2 linked regions of the Thiosocius teredinicola genome follow. The protein of the gene in region 2 interacts with the protein of the main gene of each other region in a pairwise test. Links are inferred from orthologs where the notes say so. Each region holds a gene or a part of one and is shown on either strand. Other genes may lie near its edges.

Region 1 (3,224 bases), 2.8 Mb from region 2 along the record:
CATGCTGACCGACAGCGGTGTCGAGGTGGATGCGGCGGCATCGGCACCGGCGGCTGAATCAGCGCCGGCAGCAGACAGCGCTTCGCCCGCCGCAGCGCCTGCTGCCGCAGCGGCAGTTGCCCCGGCGATGGCCGAGGCACCGGCTGTACCGCAAGAAGCGACTGCAGCTACCCTGGCTGCCGAGGCCTCGCCGAGCGACGTCTCGAAAGGCAAAACGGTTTACGCGACCGCCTGCTTTGCCTGCCACGACACCGGTGCAGCCGGTGCGCCTAAGAAAGGCGACAAGGCAGCGTGGGCACCGCGCATCGCGCAGGGCATGGAGACACTGTTCGCCAGTTCCATCAACGGCAAGGGCGCGATGCCGCCGAAGGGTGGTCAGGTGCAGCTGCCGGATGACGACATCAAGGCAGCAGTCAGCTACATGGTCAGCGAATCGCAGTAAGCGCTACGCTCGATCTAAACAAAAGCCCGGCCTGGTGCCGGGCTTTTTTGTGGGTATCGTTCGGCGATCAGTTGCCGAGCATGGCCTTGAGATTGGCCAGGTTCGCGTTGCCGCGCGCCTTCTTCTCCTCCACGCTCATGGTCGCCCCGCGGCCTTCCCAGCGCAGATCGTCGGCCGGCAGTTCGGCCAGGAAGCGGCTCGGCTCGCAGCGGGTGAGTTCGCCGGCGCGTCGTCGACGTTCGGCGCAGGTCATGACCAAGGTGGTCTGGGCGCGCGTAATGCCGACGTAGGCCAGACGACGCTCCTCGGCGATATTGTCTTCCTCGATGCTGCTGCGATGCGGCAACAGTTCCTCTTCCATGCCCACCAGGTAGACGTGCGGGAACTCCAATCCCTTGGCGCCGTGCAGGGTCATCAATACCACGCGGTCGTCGTTGCTCTCTTCGTCCTGGCGTTCGAGGATGTCCATCAACGCGAGATGATTGACCATCTCGGCAAGCGTATCGCCACGGTTCTCGTCGGCCTGCAGCTTGGCGAGCCAGTTGATCAGTTCTTCGACATTCTCCCAGCGGCGCTCGGCGATCTTGTCGCTGTTGCTCGACTGGTTGAGCCAGTCACGGTAATCGATGTCGCTCAACAGCTGCCGCAGGGTGTCGACCGCGGGTGCGCCATCGGCGGCACGGGCCGCGGATTGCAGCCAGTCGGCAAACTCGCGCAGGCGGCTCAATGCGCGTGCCGACAGTTGGTCTTCGAGACCGAATTCGCCGATCGCGTTGAACAATGTGGTGCCGCGTGTGCCGGCATACTGTGAGAGTTTCTCCAGCGTACCGGTGCCGATCTCGCGCCGCGGTGTATTGATCACCCTGAGGAATGCGCTGTCGTCGTCCGGGTTGGCCAGCAGGCGCAGATAGGCCATGACGTCCTTGACCTCGTTGCGCGAGAAAAACGCGGTGCCGCCGCTGAGGAAGTAGGGAATGTTCTGCGTGCGCAGCGCCTTTTCGAATGGCCGCGACTGGTGGTTGCCGCGATACAGGATCGCAAAACTGCTGTAAGGCGCACCGCTGTTGAAGCGCTGATGGATGATCTCGCTGACCACCCGCTCGGCCTCGTCCTCTTCGTCTTTGCAGTTGATCACCCGCAACTCATCGCCGGGACCAAGCTCGCTCCACAGCTTTTTCTCGAACACGTGCTCATTGTTCGCGATCAGGGTGTTGGCGGCGTGCAGGATGCGGCGCATCGAGCGGTAGTTCTGCTCCAGCTTGATCACATGCAGACGCGGAAAGTCGTCACGCAGTCGTGCCAGGTTTTCCGGTCGTGCGCCGCGCCAGGCATAGATCGACTGGTCGTCGTCGCCGACCACGGTCAGTGCACCGCGCACGCCCACCAGCAGTTTGACCAGTTCGTACTGTGCGCCGTTGGTGTCCTGGTACTCGTCGACCAGCAGGTAGCGTATGCGGTTCTGCCAGCGCTCGCGCAGTTCGGCATCGTCGCGCAGCAGGCTGACCGGCAGCAGGATCAGGTCGTCGAAATCGACCGCGTTGTAAGCGCGCAGTGCGCGTTGGTACGCGCCATACAATGCAGCCTGAAAGGCTTCGATGTCGGTCGCCGCGACGGCAATCGCCTGCTCGGGATCGACCAGATCGTTCTTCCATGCCGAGATCTGCCAACGAGCGCGTTGCAGGGCGTCTTTGTCGGCGTCGTTCTTCTTCGCCAGTTCGCGCAGCAGCTGGTCGACATCCTGCTCGTCGAAGATGCTGAATCCACTGCGCAGGCCCGCGGCCTTGAGTTCGCGACGCAGAATATTCAGCCCGAGGGTGTGGAAGGTCGAGATCGTCAGGCCGCGGGCGGCGTCACTGCCCAGCAGCTTGCCGACGCGGTTCTTCATCTCGCGCGCTGCCTTGTTGGTGAAGGTGACCGCCGTGATATTGCGTGCGGCGATACCCGCTTTCTCGATCAGGTGGGCGATCTTGGCGGTGATCACGCGCGTCTTGCCCGAGCCGGCGCCGGCCAGCACCAACAGCGGCCCGTCGAGGTAGCGCACAGCCTCGCGTTGTTTCGGGTTGAGATCGTTCATCGGCGGATACAGCGTGCCTGCACGGAAACTCGGTTAGACCTCTTCGCTGAAGAGTGGCCGTTTGACGCGATACAACGCGGAGATGTCTTCGTCGCCGTAGCCGGCCTCCATCAGGCGCTCGTAGTGCACCAGGGTCATCTCCACCATCGGCAGCTGCACGCTGTCGACCGCCAGCATGCTCTGGCAGATCGTCAGGTCTTTATGGTGCAGGGCGACGCGGAACCCCGGCTCAAAGCTGCCTTGGGTCATGGTTCGGCCGCGGTGTTCGACAAACCAGTTGCCCGCCGCACCGCTGCTGACCACGTCGACCACTTTGTCCATATCCAGTTTCTGGTGCTGGCCGAACGCCAGTGCCTCGGTGACCGCCTGGTTGATGCCGGCGCACATGATCTGGTTGACCGCTTTGGTGGCCTGGCCACTGCCGACCGGCCCCATGTGCACGACCTTGCGACTGATGCTCGATAGCACCGGTTGTACCTGGTCGAGTATCGCCGCGTCACCGCCGACCATCATCACCATCGTCGCCTTCTCGGCGCCTTCCTTGCCGCCGGACACGGGGGCGTCGAGAAAGTGGATGCCATGTGCGCCAAGGCGGTCGGAGACCTCCTGGGCGGTATGGATGCTGACGGTCGAGGTGTCCATGACGACACTGCCGGCGGTCATGCATTTGCCCAGGCGGTCGATTACCTCCATCAGGTCGTTGTCGGC
Region 2 (3,123 bases):
GGTTTCGGTGAAGTCCGGCTTCGGTCGCAACTTCCTCATCCCGCAGGGTAAGGCTGTATTCGCCAGCGCGGAAAACATCAAGGTGTTCGAAGAGCGTCGCGCCGAACTCGAACAGCAGGCGGCAGACAAGCTGGCTACTGCTGAAGAGCGCAAGGCCAAGATCGAGGCGCTGAGCGACGGTGTGACGATCACCCACAAATCGGGTGAAGAAGGTCGCCTGTTCGGTTCGGTGGGTACCGTCGATATCGCCAATGCCTGCACCGAAGCCGGTGTCGAGGTGGCCAAGTCGGAAGTGCGTCTGCCGGAAGGTCCGTTCCGCAACGCCGGTGAGTACGAAGTCACGCTGCACCTGCACACCGACGTCGATGCAACCGTCAAGGTCACGATCGTCGGCGAAGAATAAGCCCGATCTCGACCCAGGGCCGGCGACCGCGTGAGCGGCCGCTTACCCGATGCATTCGATAGAAACCCGACGCCTTGCGTCGGGTTTCTGTTTTTCAGCCTATGCTCTCCCTCATCGCGCACCTTCTGTGGTGTAATCAACGGCCATTCCCCGACGATGTTCCGGCAGCGGCATGATTGACGCGGTTTACGATTCCATTCCCGAAGCGATGGCAGATCACGGCGACGCGCAGATGGAAGCGTTGCGCGTACCGCCGCATTCCGTGCAGGCGGAGCAGGCCGTTTTGGGCGGTCTGATGCTGGACAACGGCGCCTGGGACAAGATCGCCGATCAGATAACCGAGCAGGATTTTTACCGCCGCGAACATCAGCTGATCTTCGCCGCGATCGCCAGCCTGTCGGATGCCGACCGGCCATTCGATGTCGTGACCCTGGCCGAGGAACTCGAAAGCCTCGAGACCCTCGACGAGGTCGGCGGGCTGCCGTACCTGGGCATGCTCGCCAACGACACGCCGAGTGCGGCCAACGTGCAGGCCTATGCGGCCATCGTGCGTGAGCAATCCGTTGTTCGCCAGTTGATCAAGGTCGGCAACCAGATCGCCGAAAACGGTTACCGGCCGAAAGGGCGCAAGGTGCACGAACTGCTCGACAGCGCCGAAAACCTGGTGTTTCAGATTGCCGAGCAGCAGGCGCGCGGCGGCGGTGGTTTCCGCTCGATCACCCGCCTGCTGACGGAGACGATCAATCGTATCGAAGAGCTGTACGGCAGCGACGATGCGCTGACCGGTGTGCCGACCGGGTTTACCGATTTCGACAACAAGACCTCCGGTCTGCAGAAGTCCGATCTGATCATCGTGGCCGGGCGCCCGTCGATGGGCAAGACGACGTTTTCGATGAACATTGCGGAGAACGTTGCCGTCGCCACGGGCCTGCCGGTCGCGATCTTCTCGATGGAGATGCCGGGCGAGGCACTGACGATGCGCATGATCTCGTCGCTCGGCCGCGTCAACCAGCAAGCGGTGCGCTCGGGCAAGCTCGAAGATGACGACTGGCCGCGCGTGACCTCGGCGGTCAACATCCTGAACAACACCAAGTTGTTCATCGACGATACGCCTGCCTTGACCCCGACGGATCTACGCGCGCGCTGTCGGCGTCTGACCAAGGAACACGGCCACCTCGGTCTTGTCGTGATCGATTATCTGCAGCTGATGCAGGCGCCGGAGTCCGGCGAAAACCGTGCGACCGAGATCTCGGCGATATCACGCGGCCTCAAGGCCCTGGCCAAAGAACTCAACGTGCCGGTCATCGCCTTGTCACAGCTCAACCGCTCGCTCGAGCAGCGCCCGAACAAGCGGCCGGTGATGTCCGACCTGCGTGAGTCGGGCGCCATTGAGCAGGACGCCGACCTTATCGTTTTTATCTACCGCGACGAGGTCTATAACGAAGACACTCCCGACAAGGGCAAGGCCGAGATCATCATCGGCAAGCAACGTAACGGTCCGATCGGCACCGTCAGTCTCACCTTCCAGGGTCAGTTCACGCGCTTCGACAACTTCGCCTACGACGTGTACGGCGACGACGAATATTGACGTGATTGCACCGGAGCTGCCGTAAGTATGGCCAAGGCCGCCAAGACGATTTACGTCTGTTCTGAATGCGGCGCGCAGTCGCCGAAGTGGGCAGGGCAGTGCGGCGATTGCGGTGCATGGAACAGCCTGCAGGAAACCGTCGCTGCGCCGACGCCGAAAGCCGATGGGCGTTTCAGTGGCTATGCGGGCGCTGAAGACACGGCACGCATCCGCAATCTCTCCGAAGTCGTCGCGCAGGAAAACGAACGCCTGCCGACCGGGCTCGATGAACTCGATCGTGTGTTGGGCGGCGGCTTGGTCACCGGTTCGGTGGTATTGATCGGCGGCGATCCCGGGATCGGCAAGTCGACCTTGCTCGTGCAGGCCCTGGCGCTGTTGGCGCGCGATCACCCGGCGATCTATGTCAGCGGTGAAGAGTCTGCCGAACAGATCAGCATGCGCGCGCACCGGCTGGGTCTGCCGACAGAGCAACTGCGGCTGCTGACCGAGACCTGTGTCGAACGCATCCTGTCGTTGATCGCGGTTGAAAAGCCCAAGGTGCTGGTGCTCGATTCGATTCAGACCTTCTACACCGAATCGCTGCAGTCGGCGCCCGGCTCGGTGGCGCAGGTGCGCGAATCGGCCGCGCGCCTGGTGCGCTATGCCAAGCAGTCCGGCACTTCATTGTTTCTGGTCGGCCACGTAACCAAGGAAGGCGCCCTGGCGGGACCGCGTGTACTCGAACACATGGTCGACACCGTGCTGTATTTCGAAGGCGAGAGCGGCAGCCCGTATCGTTTGATCCGTGCGATCAAAAACCGCTTCGGCGCGGTCAACGAACTTGGCGTGTTTGCGATGACCGACAAGGGGCTACGCGAAGTAGCCAACCCGTCGGCGATCTTTCTGTCGCGCCACCAGGAGCAGGTGCCGGGCAGCTGCATCCTGGTCACGCGTGAAGGCACGCGACCGTTGTTGGTCGAGGTGCAGGCCCTGGTCGACCAAAGCCCGTTGGCGAACCCGCGACGCGTCGCCCTGGGTCTCGAACAGAACCGACTGTCGATGCTGCTCGCCGTCATGCACCGTCACGGCGGTATCGGCATGTTCGATCAGGACGTATTTCTGAATGTTGTCGGTGGCGTGCGCGTCACTGAAC

The links.
Region 1: the proteins of dnaB (region 2) and rep interact in binary tests that used the Escherichia coli proteins (3 or more experiments, as listed by UniProt). The link is inferred for Thiosocius teredinicola from one-to-one orthologs.

The regions. Positions count from the first base shown.
Region 1 is NZ_CP019936.1:559,136-562,359, forward strand. Bases 14-2,915 are described here. They hold rep (DNA helicase Rep), read right to left. Parts: upstream 2,517-2,915; coding sequence 510-2,516; downstream 14-509. Other genes in these bases: B1781_RS02645 (c-type cytochrome), read left to right, coding at 14-442; B1781_RS02655 (NAD(P)-dependent oxidoreductase), read right to left, coding at 2,550-2,915. Also shown: more of B1781_RS02645, read left to right, coding at 1-13; more of B1781_RS02655, read right to left, coding at 2,916-3,224. UniProt on the Escherichia coli protein: Rep helicase is a single-stranded (ss)DNA-dependent ATPase involved in DNA replication; it can initiate unwinding at a nick in the DNA. It binds to ssDNA and acts in a progressive fashion along the DNA in the 3' to 5' direction.
Region 2 is NZ_CP019936.1:3,358,898-3,362,020, reverse strand. Bases 1-2,801 are described here. They hold dnaB (replicative DNA helicase), read left to right. Parts: upstream 1-611; coding sequence 612-1,991; downstream 1,992-2,801. Other genes in these bases: radA (DNA repair protein RadA), read left to right, coding at 2,019-2,801; rplI (50S ribosomal protein L9), read left to right, coding at 1-403. In the rest of the region: more of radA, read left to right, coding at 2,802-3,123. UniProt on the Escherichia coli protein: The main replicative DNA helicase, it participates in initiation and elongation during chromosome replication. Travels ahead of the DNA replisome, separating dsDNA into templates for DNA synthesis.